DNA from 2 places in the Serinicoccus marinus DSM 15273 genome. Region 1 is predicted to be linked to the other one. Evidence: predicted binding sites of a transcription regulator. Region 1 holds the regulator's gene; the other holds the start of a gene.
What was found. Region 1 encodes LexA, which represses DNA repair genes until DNA is damaged. Its sites were predicted from a motif close to TCGAACANNTGTTCGA; they were not measured.
Positions count from the first base shown of each region.

Region 2: recA (recombinase RecA) is a predicted target of LexA. The motif match lies at 3,187-3,202, and genes of this name have one in related genera.

Region 1 is NZ_CP043808.1:954,988-963,140, reverse strand. It holds gene FU792_RS04650 (glycoside hydrolase family 65 protein) at 1-233, shown strand, start outside; gene FU792_RS04645 (L-lactate dehydrogenase) at 198-1,133, opposite strand; gene FU792_RS04640 (hypothetical protein) at 1,214-1,825, shown strand; gene FU792_RS04635 (LysM peptidoglycan-binding domain-containing protein) at 1,866-2,306, opposite strand; gene lexA (transcriptional repressor LexA) at 2,579-3,298, shown strand; gene FU792_RS04625 (PRC-barrel domain-containing protein) at 3,408-3,740, opposite strand; gene FU792_RS04620 (NAD-dependent protein deacetylase) at 3,786-4,676, opposite strand; gene FU792_RS04615 (sensor histidine kinase) at 4,673-6,163, opposite strand; gene FU792_RS04610 (response regulator transcription factor) at 6,166-6,900, opposite strand; gene FU792_RS04605 (patatin-like phospholipase family protein) at 6,977-8,153, opposite strand, start outside.
Region 2 is NZ_CP043808.1:2,226,670-2,234,822, forward strand. It holds gene FU792_RS10560 (S41 family peptidase) at 1-1,281, shown strand, start outside; gene FU792_RS10565 (regulatory protein RecX) at 1,292-1,915, opposite strand; gene recA (recombinase RecA) at 1,915-3,009, opposite strand; gene FU792_RS10575 (NYN domain-containing protein) at 3,249-4,361, opposite strand; gene FU792_RS10580 (aspartate kinase) at 4,535-5,806, shown strand; gene FU792_RS10585 (aspartate-semialdehyde dehydrogenase) at 5,812-6,942, shown strand; gene FU792_RS10590 (class I SAM-dependent methyltransferase) at 6,893-7,942, opposite strand; gene FU792_RS10595 (DUF3046 domain-containing protein) at 8,031-8,153, opposite strand, start outside.

The DNA of each region.
Region 1 (8,153 bases):
ACGAGGAGGTCACCGTCCCCCTGGACGGCCACGGGTTGCGACGTGACGGCGCCCCCACCTCGGAGGCGGTGTCCACCGCCAGCATCCCGACCGACCGCAGCAAGGGTATGCCGGGCCGGCCCACCGGCGTGGTCCCGCACAGCTGGCCGGAGGAGGAGTGGGACTCCACCGGGCCGGTCCCCCGCGTCCGCGTGGGCTCAGAACCCGAGGCTCCGGGCCGCACGACGGAGTGACTCGGCTCCGGCCTCCAGCCCGGCCTGCTCCTCCCGGGAGAGGGTGGGCGCCAGCGGGCGCTCGGCGCCCCCGGCGCCCACGACGGTCGGGATCGACAGGCAGACGTCCTCCAGCCCCAGCGTCCCGGAGAGCAGGGTGGAGACCGGCAGCACCTGCCGCTCGTCCCGCAGCACGGACCCGATGATCCGGCTGGCCGAGGCGCCGATGGCGTAGTTGGTCGCCCCCTTGCCGGCGATGATCTCGTACGCGGCGTGCACCACGTCGTGGGCCATCTGCTCGCGCTGCTCGGCGGTGGTGAGCTCGGTGATCGGCACGGCGCCGACCGTCGCGCTGCTCCACAGCGGGACCTCGGAGTCCCCGTGCTCGCCGACGATGTAGGCATGCACGCTCTGCACCGCCACGTCGCAGGCCTGAGCCACCAGCCCGCGCAGCCGGGCGGAGTCGAGGACGGTGCCGGAGCCGAACAGCCGGGCCGGGGGCAGGTCGGTGACCTTCTGCGCGACGTAGGTGATGACGTCCACGGGGTTGGTCACCATGACGAAGGTCGCATCCGGTGCCGCCTCCACCAGGCGCGGCATGAGATCGACCATGAGCCGGGTCGTGGAGGCGGCCAGGTCGAGCCGGCTCTGGCCGGGCTGCTGCTTGGCGCCGGCGGTCACGGCCACGACGTCGGCGCCGGCGCACACCGAGACGTCCTCTGACCCGTCGACGTGCGCCGCCGGCATGAACTGCAGGCCCTGTCGCAGGTCGAGCGTCTCCGCCCGGACCTTCTCCGCGTCGATGTCGTGCAGGACGACGTGCCGGGCGACCCCCCTCAGGAGGAGCGCGTAGGCGAGGGTCGAACCGACCGAGCCCGCTCCGACGATGGCCACCTTGGGTCCCGAGATGCTGTCCGTCACCGGTCCATTATGGCAGTCCCGGGCCGTCGGCGCCGTCGCGGGATTGGCCCTGCAGCCCGGGGTGTGGTCGACTACCGGACATGAGTGAGCCCACCGACCTCCCCTTCCAGGACGACGAGCGTCGGCCGGAGTCCGTCTACGAGGGTGAGCGACCGGTGGAGAACCGAGCGGACCGTGGCGGTGCCGATCCGGCACCTCGGCAGGACGACCCGCAGGCGACCAATGGCGGATCGACCCCAGGCACCACCCGCCTCGGCCAGCTGTCCGAGCCCGAGGAGACGGAGACCGACGTGCTCGCCGCCCGGGTCACCGGGCCGGAGGACCACGGGGGCATGACCCGCCTCTGGCGCGCCACCATGGACCTGCCGCACTGGTGGTTCGTGGCCGTCGGCGACGCCGGGTCCGAGTCCCCCGCCGCCGCGCAGATCGATGGCCAGATGATGCTGCTGACCTTCACCAGCGCCGAGCGCGCCCGGCACTTCGCCGTGCAGAACGAGATGGTCGCGCCGGAAGAGGACCTCCGGGCGATCGCCCTGACTCCGCAGGAGCTCGTGGACACCGCGCGGGCCTACCAGGACGCCGGCATCGCGGGCCTGATGTTCGACCCGCACCTGTCGGGCTACTTCATGCCGACCGACCAGCTCGGCATCGTCTGGGACGCCGTGCACGAGGCCGGCCCGCAGACCGACTGAGCCGCAGGCTCACCACAGCTCGCGCCGGTCTCCCCTCCGGTCAGCGCCCGGGGATGACGAGCTGCTGACCCGCCGCCACCGACGTGGTGCTCAGGCTGTTGGCCCGCTGGATGCTGGTGATCGCCTGGCTCAGCGGCACCTCCGGCAACTCCTGCGCCGCGATCTCGGACAGCGTGCTGCCCTCCTCCACCACGATCGAGGAGCTGGCGCCGGCCGGTCCGAGCAGCCCGAGCATGGACCATGCCACGAGCGCGACCACGAGGCTCGTCGTCGTAGTCAGCGCCAGCCGGCCCCGCCGCGTCAGCCGCAGGTGTCGAGCCGGCTCCACACGCCGTGCCCGTGCACTCCGGAACTGCGACCCGTCGCCGGAGCGGCCGCGGGCCGACGGCGTCGGCACCAGCCGCAAGTGACCTCGGGCCGCCCCACGCGGACGCGGGACCGGCAGCGGGCTCAGGATGTCGTGCGCGATGGCGGTGCTCATGCTGTTCACCTTCCTCGTGGCGGTGCGGGTCGGACGCGTGTCCGATCGCACGTCTGTTTCATTGATAGCACATGCGTCCGACGCTGTCGACACGCCACCCGAACAGGTGTTTGCCTTGGCCTGGCGCCGGGCGTAGCCTGTGCTCATGTCAGGAACTCAAGCACCCACCACTGACATACCCTCTGACCAGGCATGATGCCGAGACGCCGGGGCACAGCACCACAGCAGCCGCGGCGCGACGAGGGTGGGGCCCGCACGAGGGGATGGAGATCATGGCCACAATCCACGAGATGCCGGATCGCGACGGTGGCGCCGCGCTGACCAACCGTCAGCGCCGGGTCCTCGACGTCATCCGCGACTCGGTCGACCACCGGGGTTACCCGCCGAGCCTGCGGGAGATCGGTGACGCCGTCGGCCTCACCTCACCCAGCTCGGTGGCCCACCAGCTCAAGACGCTCGAGCGCAAGGGCTACCTGCGCCGCGACCCGCACCGCCCGCGGGCGATCGAGGTCGTGCACCCGGGCAGCGAGGGCTCGGGATACCGGCGCCGCGACGCCGAGGCCGGCCCGACACCCACCGAGGTCCACGACGAGACCGGCATCGGTGACGCCCGCCCCCAGCCGTCCTACGTCCCCATGGTCGGCCGCATCGCGGCGGGCGGCCCGATCCTCGCCGAGGAGGCCGTCGAGGACGTCTTCCCGCTCCCGCGGCAGATCGTGGGCGACGGGGAGCTGTTCCTGCTCAAGGTCGTGGGCGACTCCATGATCGACGCCGCGATCTGCGACGGCGACTGGGTCGTCGTGCGCCGCCAGCCCACGGCGGTCAACGGGGAGATCGTCGCCGCGATGCTCGACAACGAGGCCACCGTCAAGACCTACCGCCACCGGGACGGCAAGACCTGGCTCATCCCCCACAACCCTTCCTACGAGCCGATCGACGGCGATCACGCCGTGATCCTCGGCAAGGTCACCGCGGTCCTGCGTCGGGTCTGAGGCCACCTCCCCGACGCGACCCCGGGTGCCACTGCACCGACGACCCCGACCGCGGCGTCGGTCCCCGGCCCCTCCATCCTCTCCGGGGCCGACGCCGCAACTCCTGCGCTCAGCCCGAGGGGGCCGGCCCCTCGTCCACGGAGTAGTAGTCGTAGAGCTGCTCCTCCTCGTCCTCGGTCAGGTGCCCGTCGCACGGGATGTCCGGTGCGTCCTTGATCATCGCGAGGGGGTAGGGCACCTGGATGCGGCCGCGCTGGATCGTGGCGTTGGACACCGGGCAGAAGACCTTGCGCCCGCCGAACCACCCGGTCCGGACCGACACCCACGCCGGGCTCCCCGTGCCGTTGTCGAGGTAGACCTGGCACATCCCGCCGACCTTGTGCCCGTCCTGGTCGACGACCTCGGCGTCGTACATCTCACCCAGCTGCTCGTAGGTGACCACAGCGACCTCCTCGCCGGCGGCCCGTCCGGACCGTCCTCGCCCAGCCTAACCACCGAGGTCGGCGACCAGCGCCGGCAGCACGTCACCGACCAGGGCATCGACCCCTACCGTCGTCTCGGCGTCGCCCCGCGTGCCGCCCCGGGTGACCACGGCGACGGGTATGCCCTCGCGCGCCGCTCGTCGGACGAACCGGTAGCCGCTCATCACCTGCAGCGAGGAGCCGAGCACGAGCAGGGTGCGGGCCTGCTCGACGAAGGTGTAGGCCCGCGCCACGACCTCCTTGTCCACCGAGCCGCCGAAGAAGACGACGTCGGGCTTGAGCCGGTCCTGCCCGCAGACCAGGCACCGGGGCGTGCGGAAGCGTTCCACCTGGGCCTCGGGCAGCGCGACGTCGCCGTCCGGGCGCACCGGCGAGGTGGCGTCGACCACGGCCAGGAACCCGGGGTTGGCCTCGGCGAGCCAGTCCTGCACCTGGGCGCGGGTCGTCACCTCCCCGCAGTCCAGGCACACCACGCTGGAGAGGGTGCCGTGCAGCTCCAGGACCCGTCGGCTGCCGGCCTGCTGGTGCAGCCCGTCGACGTTCTGCGTGATGACGTGACGGACCAGGCCAAGCCGCTCCAGGTCGGCGACCGCGCGGTGCGCGGCGTTGGGCCGTGCGGCCGCGAAGCGGGTCCAGCCGACGTAGGCCCGGGCCCAGTAGCGCCGTCGCACGTCCGCCGACCCGACGAACTCCCCGTGCTGCATCGGTTGCACCCGACGGGTCCCGTCCGGTCCGCGGTAGTCCGGGATGCCGCTGGCCGTCGACATCCCCGCCCCGGTGAGCGCCACCACCCCACCGGCCCTCACCAGCTCCCGGAGCCGGGCATACCTCCCCGGCTCCACCGACGTCTGCGCGGGCAGCGTGAGCGCGCTGTCGAGCGGCCCGACCGCGCTCACCGCGCCCCCTCGCGCGGCAGCGTCAAGACGAAGCGGGTCTGGCCCGGTCGGGACTCCACCCTGACGTGGCCGTCGTGCGCCCGGGCCACCGCGGCGACGATCGAGAGCCCGAGCCCCGTGCTCCCGGCGGCCCGGGAGCGGGAGTCCTCGCCGCGGGCGAAGCGCTCGAAGACGGTCTCCTGCAGCCGCTCGGGTATGCCTGGTCCGTCGTCCTCGACGACCACCTCGACCGCGTCGGCGGTGGCCCGGAGCCCGGTCGTCACGGTCGTCCCGGGCGGGGTGTGGGTGCGGGCGTTCGCGAGCAGGTTGACCAGCACCTGCCGCAGCCGCGCCTCGTCGCCGACGAGCTCCACCGGGTCCTCGGGCAGGTCGAGCACCCAGGTGTGGTCCTGCCCGGCGGCGCGGGCATCGCTGACGGTGTCCAGGCAGACGAGGGTGAGGTCGACCGGCTCCCGCTCCAGCGGCCGACCCGCGTCGAGCCGCGCCAGCAGCAGCAGGTCCTCGACCAGGCCCTGCATGCGCAGCGACTCGGCCTCCACCCGGTCCAGGGCGTGCCGGACTCCCGGGGGCACCGGCTGGCTCTCCCGGCGGGAGAGCTCGGCATACCCGCGGATCGAGGCGAGCGGCGTCCGCAGCTCGTGCGAGGCGTCCGCGACGAACTGGCGCACCCGCTGCTCGCTGGCATGACGCACCGACAGCGCGGACTCCATGGTGTCCAGGAGCTCGTTGAGCGCCTGCCCGACCTGCCCCACCTCGGTCCCCGCCTCCGTGGCCGACGCCGGCACCCGGTCCTCGACCGCCACCTCGCCCCGCTCCAGCCGTTGCTGGGAGACCCGCCGCGCGGTCGCCGCGACCCGGTCCAGGGGTGCCAGGTCCCGCCGCACCAGCCACGCCGAGCCCGCACCCGCCGCGAGGAGCGACAGCAGCGCCGCCGGCAGCAGGATGAGCACGACCTGGCGCGTCGTGTCCGTGACCCCCGCCAGGGGCAGCCCGGTCAGCAGCGTGTCGCCCTGGGCACCGTCCTCCACCACCACCCGATAGTCCCCCACCCCGGCGCCGAGGTCCACGGAGAACGGCTCGGACCCCGTGGGCGACCCGGCGGCGTCCTGCGCCGCCTGCTCCAGCAGGGCCAGCTGGGCGTCGTCCAGCGAGCCCAGCCGGTTGTCCGTCGTGACCACGGAGTTCACCACCGCCTCGCCGTCGCGCAGCACGACGGCGAGCGAGCGGTCGCCGCCTCCTGGCGGGCGGGCGGGACCGCGCTCGTCGAGGTCCTCCCCCGGCCCGGCCGGTGGCGGCTGGTCGAAGCCGCCCCCGACCTCGTCCCCCACCCGCTCGCTGGACAGGCGCAGGTCCTCGTCGAGCTGCCCGACGAGGGTGTGCCGCAGCGCGAGGACGGTGGCGACCCCGGAGACGAGGAGCACGCACGCGAAGATCGCCACCACGGAGGTGACGATCTTGACGCGCAGCGACCTGGGCCGACGGGCCACGCTCAGGATCCCGCGGCTGGCTTGAGGACGTAGCCGGCCCCACGCATCGTGTGGATCATGGGCTCGCGGTCGAGGTCGATCTTCTTGCGCAGGTAGGAGATGTAGAGCTCGACGATGTTGGCCTGGCCCCCGAAGTCGTAGTTCCACACCCGGTCCAGGATCTGCGCCTTGGACAGCACGCGACGCGGGTTGCGCATGAGGAAGCGCAGCAGCTCGAACTCCGTGGCGGTGAGCGTGATCTCGGTCCCGGCGCGCGCCACCTCGTGGCTGTCCTCGTCCAGCGTCAGGTCACCGACGACGAGCACCGAGCCGGACTCCTGGGCGACCACGGCGGTGCGCCGCATGAGGGCTCGCACCCGGGCGACGACCTCCTCGAGGCTGAACGGCTTGGTGACGTAGTCGTCACCGCCCGCCGTCAGCCCGGCGACCCGGTCCTCCACGGCATCCTTGGCGGTGAGGAAGAGCACCGGGACGTCCGGCTCACCGGCCCGCATCCGGCGCAACACCTCGAGGCCGTCGAAGTCGGGCAGCATCATGTCCAGCACCACGGCGTCCGGGGAGAACTCGCGGGCCACCCGCACCGCGTCCATCCCGGTGCCCGCGGCGCGCACCTCCCAGCCCTCGTAGCGCAGCGCCATCGACAGCAGCTCGGTCAGGTGCGCCTCGTCGTCGACGACGAGGACGCGCACGGGGGTCCCGTCGAGGCGGGTGAGGGCGGGGGCTGCGGCTGGCGTCATGGTGGAAGTTCATCCTGCCACCCCGTGCGGCGTCTAGGTGGTTGCTGTGCGCCCGCTGTGCGGCACACCCCGTCGCTCAGCGCCGCCCGAGGGCGGTGATCCGACCGGAGTCGCGCAGCGCGGACAGGGCGTCGGCGCCCGCGGCGACCTGCGGGTGGGGCGGCAGCAGCGCCGCGTCGCGGCGCACCACCTGCGGGCTGTGCCGCCGGATCGAGGCGTCCGCCACGAGGTAGCCGTACCGGCACAGGACCATCTGCTCCTCGGGGCTGAAGGCGTCCAGGTCGGTCCGCACCCGGTGGATCGCCCCGACGACCTCGGGGTCATACCCGTCGAGCAGCGGTCCCGGCGAGCCGGGACCGGACCCGCGCCGCAGGTCGGCGGGCGAGTCCAGCGACCACGTCGCCCCCGCGAGCGTGCCGGCGGCGAAGCCTGCCCGCAACCATCGCAGCCTCGCGGTCTGCCCGCCGCTGGAGGCGATGGACAGCAGCCGCCCGAGACGGCTGAGCACCGACCCTGCCGGTCGCCCTCCGAAGACCGCTCCACCATCGCTGACCAGCACCGTCGCGTGGTCGGACCACACCGGCTCCAGGGCGAGGTTGTCGTAGACCCCGCCGTCCACCAGTTGGATGCGGCGTCGGATCGCCTCACGCACCGCCTCCGGCTCGTCCGGGTCGGCCGCACCGCCGGTGAGCCCGAGGTCGGCACCGTCCAGCTCCAGCGGGCCGAAGAACGGCGGGTAGGCGCAGGAGGCGGCCACGGAGTCGACCAGCCGCAGCCCCGGCGGCGGGGCGGCGTGCCCGAGGCGGTGGTCGCCGATCCGGCCGCGCGGTCCCGCCGACCGGGGGTCGGCGAAGAGCCAGGAGACGCCGTAGCCGATCTCGGTCACCCCGGTGAGCACCACGGGGCCACCTCGGCGGCGGTGCTCGCGCAGGTCGGTGCCCCACCACGGGACCGCGCGCTCGAGCTCGTCAGCCAGCACCTGCACGCTCGGGTCCGGTCGACCCCAGCCGCGGGGGCTGACCCGCGACAGCAGCGCCGGGGTGCGCAGGTTGCGGCGGGTGAGGGCGAGCAGCGGTGCTGCGACGAGCTCCTCCAGCCCGCCGACGCGTCCGCCGCCGGGTCCGGTGCCGCCGTCGGCGTCGGGCCACTCCAGGTCAGGGTGCAGCAGCAGGGTGGCCAGCACGGCCCCGCCGGAGACCGCGCTGAGGCTGCGCAGGGAGCCCAGGACGCCGAGCTCATCGAGGCGCCGCACG
Region 2 (8,153 bases), 1.3 Mb from region 1:
CAGCCGGCCGACCGCAAGCCGGACGACGCCGACGAGAGCAGCGCCGACAAGGTGTCGGTCGACCTGGAGCGGGTGCGCGTCGAGGTGGAGCCCCGGGTCCGGTGGCGGCAGATGTTCGACGAGAACGCCCGCATCATGCGCGACCACTTCTGGCGGGAGGACATGGACGGGGTGGACTGGGCCGCGACGACGCAGCGGTGGGCCCCGCTCGTGGACCGGGTGGCGACCCACGACGACCTCCAGGACGTGCTCTGGGAGACCGTGGGAGAGCTCAACACCTCGCACGCCTACATCACGCCGCCGCACCCGCCGGGCGACCCGGACCGCAAGCTGGGGCTGCTGGGCGCGGACCTGTCGCCCGCGGCCGACGGCTGGCGCATCGACCGGATCCTGCCCGGCGAGTCCAGCGACCCGAACGCCCGCTCCCCGCTGCAGGCGGCCGGTGTCGGCGCGCGGGTGGGTGATGTCGTGGTCGCCGTGGACGGCCGCCCGGTCGACCCCGCGGTGGGGCCCGGCCCGCTGCTCGTGGGCGCCGCCGACAAGCCGGTGCAGCTCACGCTGCGCCGCGAGGGTGCGGACCGTCGGGTCGTCGTCGTCCCGGTCGCCGACGAGGAGGTGCTGCGCTACCAGGACTGGGTGGCCTCGCGGCGCGCCTACGTCGCCGAGCAGGCCGGCGGGCGCCTGGGCTACCTGCACATCCCGGACATGATGAGCCTCGGGTGGGCGCAGCTGCACCGCGACCTGCACCAGGCCACCCGCGCGGAGGGTCTGGTCGTCGACGTCCGTTACAACCGGGGCGGGCACACCAGCCAGCTGGTGCTCGCCCGGCTCGCGGGCCGGGTCGTGGGATGGGCGCCGGCGCGCTACTACGAGGCGGTTGGCAGCTATCCGGAGCAGGCGCCGCGCGGCCCCGTCGTCCTCGTGGCCAACCAGCACTCTGGCTCGGACGGCGACATCGTCAACGCCGGAGCGCAGGCCATGGGCCTGGGGCCGGTCGTCGGCGTGCGCACGTGGGGCGGCGTCGTCGGGATCGACGGCCGCTTCGACCTGGTCGACGGGACCTCGATCACCCATCCGCGGTATGCCTTCTGGCTCGAGGGCAAGGGCTTCGGCGTCGAGAACCACGGCGTCGACCCGGACATCGAGGTGGTCCACTCCCCCGCCGACGTGGCCGAGGGCCGCGACCTGCAGCTGGACCGCGCGATCGAGGAGGCGCTGAGTCTGCTGGCGAAGACTCCGGCGGCGGCGCCGCCGGAGCTGCCCGAGCCCACGGTGCGCTGAGCCGGTCGGTTCAGTCCCGACCGTGCTCGGGCAGGTCGTCCAGCGCCTCCCGGATGACCTGGTAGGACACCCCGGCGCCGTAGCCCTTGCGCCCGAGGAAGGCGGCCAGCCGGCGGGTCTGGACCTCGCGGTCCAGCCCGCGCATCGTGCGCAGTCGGCGGGAGACGAGTGCCCGTGCCTGCTCCTTCTCCTGCTCGGGGTCGATGTCCTGCAGCGTCGCGTCCACGAGCTCGTCGGCGATGCCCTTCTGCCGCAGCTCCTGACGCAGGGCGGTCGCGGCTAGCCCCTTGGTCTCCTGCTTGGAGCGGACATACATCTCGGCGTAGGCCTCGTCGTCGACCAGGCCGACCTCACTCATGCGGTCCAGCACACGGGCCGCGACCTGCGGGTCGCAGTCGCGGCCGCGCAGCTTGTCCTCGAGCTGGCGCCGGGTGCGCGGACCCATGGCGAGCTGGCGCAGCACGATCTTGCGGGCCACCGCGTGCGGGTCAGGCTCCGCCGACTGCTCCTCGCGCCCTTCTGGGTCTGGCGGCCGGGACCCGGGCCCGGCGGAGCGGAGCCCGTAGGCGCTGGCGGAGGCCTCCGCCGCCGCCAGCGCCTCCCGGGCCGCAGACATCCTGTCTGCGCCGGCCATCAGAAGTCGACCGAGACCTCACCCGTGACCGGGTCCACCCCGTCCGGGAGGTCCTCCGTCGGCGCGGGGGCGCCGATGCCGAGCTTGGTCTTGATGTTGCGGTCGATGGTGTCGGCGATGTCCGGGTTGTCCTTGAGGAACTGCCGGGCGTTCTCCTTGCCCTGACCCATCTGCTCGCCCTCGTAGGTGTACCAGGCGCCGGACTTGCGGACGAAGCCGTGCTCCACCCCCATGTCGATGAGACCGCCCTCGCGGGAGATGCCCTGCCCGTAGAGGATGTCGAACTCGGCCTGCTTGAACGGCGGTGACACCTTGTTCTTCACGATCTTGGCGCGGGTGCGGTTGCCGACCGCGTCGGTGCCGTCCTTGAGGGTCTCGATACGGCGCACGTCGATCCGGACCGAGGCGTAGAACTTCAGCGCCTTGCCACCGGTCGTGGTCTCCGGGGAGCCGAACATCACGCCGATCTTCTCGCGCAGCTGGTTGATGAAGATCGCCGTGGTGCCGGTCGAGTTGAGCGCGCCGGTGATCTTGCGCAGCGCCTGGCTCATGAGGCGCGCCTGCAGACCGACGTGACTGTCACCCATCTCGCCCTCGATCTCGGCCCGGGGCACGAGCGCCGCGACCGAGTCGATGACGATGATGTCGAGCGCGCCGGAGCGGATCAGCATGTCCGCGATCTCCAGGGCCTGCTCACCGGTGTCCGGCTGGCTCACGAGCAGCGCGTCGGTGTCGACACCGAGCTTCTTGGCATACTCCGGGTCGAGCGCGTGCTCGGCGTCGATGAAGGCGGCGATCCCGCCGCCCTTCTGCGCGTTGGCCACGGCGTGCAGCGCGACCGTGGTCTTGCCGCTGCTCTCCGGGCCGTAGATCTCCACCACGCGACCGCGCGGCAGACCGCCCACGCCGAGCGCGACGTCCAGCGCGATGGCCCCCGTCGGGATGATCTGCACCGGCGGGCGGTCCTCGTCGCCGAGGCGCATCACCGAGCCCTTGCCGTGCTGCTTCTCGATCTGGGCCATGACCGTGTCGAGGGCCCTGAGCCTGTCGTTGTTGATCCCGGTCGCACCGGTGGTCTTGCTTGCCTGCGGCATCTGCCAGCTCCTTCGTCTCGTGGCGGGCGCGCCTACCTTCGACCGACGGTCAGGGTCATCCAGACGGGTGATCCTGCGTCTGCGTCAGACGCTAGGCGCCCCCGCCGACATACCCCGGCCACCACGACGAATCTGTGGACGACCGTGCCGACGGCGACACCGTGTGGACGACGATAGTCGAAAGTCTGTACGACTCCGCGGAGGGGTGTCGGGCGTGTCGCAGCGGCCTCCGGGAGCGCTCAGGTGACGCTCACGACATACGCCGAGCCCTGGCGCTGCAGCTGCACGAGCCCGGCCGCGTCGGCCCCCTTGGCGAACTGCAGGAACGAGCCGTAGCCGAGCGGCTTCTCCGAGAAGCCCTCACGGCGGGCGCGCAGCTGGTCCTTGAGGCCGGAGAGCGCCACGCCCTCACCGTCGTCGAGCTCGCTCACGGTCTGTCGCAACAGCGCGAAGGCCTCCTGCCGGCCGCCCTCCTCGGGCAGCGTGACCTCCGGGTCACCCTTGGCGGGCCCGGCGCTCAGGTCGATGATGCCCCGGCCGGCGAGGTGCTCCAGGAGCTCGCCGAAGGCGCGGAAGCCGTAGGCCGCCTCAGAGAACGTCGAGTCCTTGCGCACCAGGGTCCGCTTGAGGACCGACGCGGTCACCGCTCCCCCGCTGCTGCGCTGCAGGCCCGAGACGGTCTGCGCGACCAGCGAGGCGAGGTCCGGGGCGGTGTCCTCGACCGTGTCCTCGCCCGGCTCGTCGGCGGTCTCGGTGCTCGGCTCCGGCTCCTGCGCGGGCGCGGCGCTGCTCCCGCCGCCCTTGCCCGAGCCGTTGCGCCTCTGTCCCTGCCCCTTGCGCCCCGACCCGCGTGCGGGCGTGTCCTCGGCGCCAGCCGGCACGACACCGTCGAGGTCGTCGTAGTAGAGGAACTCATCGCACGCCGGCGGCAGCATGGTCGAGGTCGAGTCGCGCACGCCGAACCCGATGACCCGCTTGTTGAGCTCGCGCAGCTTGTGCACGAGCGGGGTGAAGTCGCTGTCGCCGGTGCAGATCGCGAAGGTCGTGATGTAGTCGCGCTCGTAGGCCGTCTCGATCGCGTCGACCGCCATCTTGATGTCGGCGGCGTTCTTGCGCGAGGCCCCCATGCGCTGGGTCATCTCGATCAGCTCGACGTGGTTGCGGGTGAGCATCCGGCGGTCCTCGTCGAAGTAGGACCAGTCGGCATACGCCCGCCGCGTTACCACCCGACCGCGCTCCGCCAGCGCGTCCGCGACCGGGCGCAGGTCGAAGGGCACCCCCAGGTGGTCGCGCGACCCGAGCGCGAGGTTCTCGTAGTCGATGAGCAGCGCGATCCGGTCCTCGTCATCCATGGCCCGAGGGTATGCCGTGGGCCCCGCGTGCAACCACACCGGACGTCCTGCGGGGATTCTCCGGCGTCAAGGGCACGGGGACGCGCCCCCTAGACTTGCTCCTCGGACCCACGGGGTCGGGACGCCGCCGTCCGGCCTCACCGGTACTCGTATACCCCTGCACAGGAAGTTCCATGGCTCTGCTCGTGATGAAGTTCGGCGGCTCGTCGGTCGCCGACGCCGAGGCGATGCGCCGCGTCGCCCAGCGCGTCGTCGCCGCCCACCGGGCCGGCGACCGGGTCGCCGTCGTCGTCTCCGCGATGGGCGACACGACCGACGACCTGCTGGACCTCGCCAGGGAGATCGCCTCCGGTGCTCCCCCCGAGCGCGAGATGGACATGCTCCTGTCGGCCGGTGAGCGCATCTCGATGGCGCTGCTGGCGATGGCGATCGAGCAGCTCGGCGTGCCGGCCAAGAGCTACACCGGCGCTCAGGCCGGGATGCGCACCGACACCGCGCACGGGCGCGCCCGGCTGCTCGACGTGCAGCCCGACCGCGTGCGCCGCACCCTCGACGACGGCGCGGTCGCCATCGTCGCCGGCTTCCAGGGCATCTCGACCGACGACGACATCACCACCCTCGGCCGGGGCGGCTCGGACACCACCGCGGTGGCGCTCGCCGCTGCCCTCGGTGCCGACGTGTGCGAGATCTACACCGACGTCGACGGGCTCTACACCGCCGACCCGCGCATCGTCCCCAGCGCCCGCCGCGTCACCCGCATCACCATCGAGGAGACCCTCGAGATGGCGGCGCACGGCGCCAAGATCCTGCACCTGCGCGCGGTGGAGTACGCCCGCCGCTTCCAGGTGCCGCTCCACGTCCGCAGCAGCTTCTCCGACCAGGAAGGCACCTGGATCCTGGTCGGGCGACCCCTCACGGAGGACACCATGGAAGAGCCGATCATCTCCGGCATCGCCCACGACACCTCGCTGGGCAAGATCACCGCCGTCGGCATCCCCGACCGGCCCGGTGCCGCGGCCGCGGTCATCGGCGCCGTCTCGCAGGCCGGGGTGTCGATCGACATGATCGTCCAGAACGTCTCGACGACCGACGCCGAGACCTCCGACATCTCCTTCACGCTGCCCGAGAGCGACGGCCAGACCGCGGTCGCCGCGGTGCGCGGCCTGCAGGAGCAGATGGGCTTCGCCGACGTGCTCTGGACCAGCCACGTCGGCAAGCTCTCGCTCGTCGGCGCCGGGATGCGCTCCAACCCCGCGGTCGCGAGCAAGCTCTTCTCGGCGCTCGCCGACGCGGGGGTCAACATCGAGATGATCAGCACCTCCGAGATCCGGATCTCGGTGATCTGCGACCAGAGCGACCTGCAGGAGGCGGTGCGCTCGGTGCATACCGCCTTCGACCTGGACGCCGAGGAAGAGGCCGTGGTCTACGGCGGGACGGGACGGTGAGCACCATGACCGAGGCACAGCAGCAGGACACCGGTGCGGCGGACGGGCGGCGGCTGCACGTCGCGATCGTCGGGGCGACCGGGCAGGTCGGCGCGGTCATGCGCCGGCTGCTGGCCGAGCGCGACTTTCCGGTCGCCTCGGTGCGCTACCTCGCCTCCGCCCGGTCGGCGGGGAGCACGCTCGGCTGGGCCGGGTCGGCGGCCGCCGCGCCCGGGTATGACGTCGCGCGCGACATCGAGGTCGAGGACGTCGCGACCGCGGACCTCTCGGGCATCGACGTGGCCCTCTTCTCCGCCGGCGGCGGGGCCAGCAAGGAGCACGCGCCGCGTTTCGCCGAGGCCGGCGCGGTCGTGGTCGACAACTCCTCCGCCTGGCGGATGGACGACCGGGTGCCGCTGGTCGTCAGCGAGGTCAACCCCGACGACCTGGCGCTGGCGACGGGCGAGTCCGGCCGGCGCATCGTCGCCAACCCCAACTGCACCACGATGGCAGCCATGCCGGTCCTGCGCCCGCTGCACGAGCTCGCGGGGCTGGAGCGGCTGCGGGTCGCGACCTACCAGGCGGTGTCCGGCTCCGGGCTCGCCGGCGTCAGCGAGCTGGCCGACCAGGCCCGCGCCGCCCTCGGCGGGGACCTGCCGGTGGAGACCCTCACCCACGACGGGAGCGCGGTCCCGATGCCGGACCCGCAGGCCTACGTCGCGCCCATCGCCTTCAACGTGCTGCCGATGGCCGGCGACCTCGGCGCCGACGACGAGACCACCGAGGAGGCCAAGCTGCGGCACGAGTCGCGCAAGATCCTCGGCATACCCGGCCTGGCCGTCTCCGGCACCTGCGTGCGCGTGCCCGTCTTCACCGGTCACAGCCTCGCCGTGCACGCCGAGTTCGCCGAGCCGGTCACGCCCGAGCAGGCGCGCGAGGCACTCGCCGGCGCTCCCGGCGTCGAGCTGACCGACGTGCCCACCCCGCTCGCGGCGGCGGGCAAGGACCCCTCGCTCGTCGGCCGCATCCGGGTCGACCAGTCGGTCCCGGACGGCCGCGGCCTCGTGCTCTTCATCAGCAACGACAACCTGCGCAAGGGCGCTGCCCTCAACACGGTGCAGCTGGCCGAGGTGCTCCTGGAGCGCGCCCTGGTCTGAGGGATAGCGGTCGCGGGCTGCTCTGATAGCTGACCGGGCGTGGCCGGTCGCGCATGCCGCTCCAGGGGTTGGTTGGGCCGCGGCCGGTCGCACAGTGAAGGCCTATCGCGTCCCGTGCGTCACACGACGAGCACGCGCACCACAGTGCGGAGATGTGCACATCTGCGCGGGGTATTTCGCGGCCTTCGGGACATATCGGCGCAGACTGTGGCTCCTGCGACCATGGTGACTGCCGGTGGCTCCTGGACCATGTGCACGCCCACCGCAGCCGTGGCATCCGCCGCCAGGTCCTCTCGCCCGCTTCCATGGCTCGTCCGCTCCGTCTATGGCCCACCCCGCCGAACGGCTTCATCCGGCCCGGCCGCCGGGCGATGACGACCGCCTGGGGCTCCCCCTCCGACCCGAGGGGATCGCGCTCGAGCCGGGCGACCACCCGCATACCCCGCCGATCGAGCCGAGACGCGACGGCCTCCACGCTGCGGTGGTGCCGGTAGAGGGTCACCTGGTGGCCGTACGCAGCGAAGCCTCGGCCGATGTCGCGCACACCGTCGCCCACCTGGAAGGCCAGCAGGAGATGGCCTCCCGGGCGCAGCACCCGCGCCATCTCCGACAGCATCCGGTCCAGATCGACGTCCGGGCTGTGGATGGTGGAGTACCAGGAGAAGACCCCGTCGAGCTCGGCGTCGGCGAGGGGGAGCTCGCTGAGGCTCCCGACGGTGCACGGGTATGCAGGGTGGTCGGTCCGTGCCCGACGGACCATCCCCGGCGACAGGTCCACCCCCTCCGGCCGGCAACCGCGGGCCGCGAGCCAGGGGAGCATCCGTCCGGCACCGCAGCCGGCGTCGAGCACGCGCGGACGGTGACCGAGCAGCGCCACGAAGTGGTCGATCATCGCGAGCTCGAGCGGCTGCTCGGGCTCGGTCGCGGTGAACGTGTCGGCGTAGAGGTCGGCCACGGTGTCGTAGGCGGTCCTGGTCAGCTCCTCCCCCTGCTGCGGCATGGAGGCATCCTGCCGGAGGGCGGGCGTCGTGTCATGGTTGACGCGACCGTGCGCTCACGGCGGTCCCCGCCTGCCGTGACAGCGGCGGCTACTGCTCGTCCGGAGCGGGCGGGTCCGGCAGGTGGTGGTGCTCGGGCGGGACGTCCATGTCGCGGCAGACCGCTTCCCAGACCCGGCGCGGCCGCTCCCCCTGCTCCAGGGCGTCCTCGAT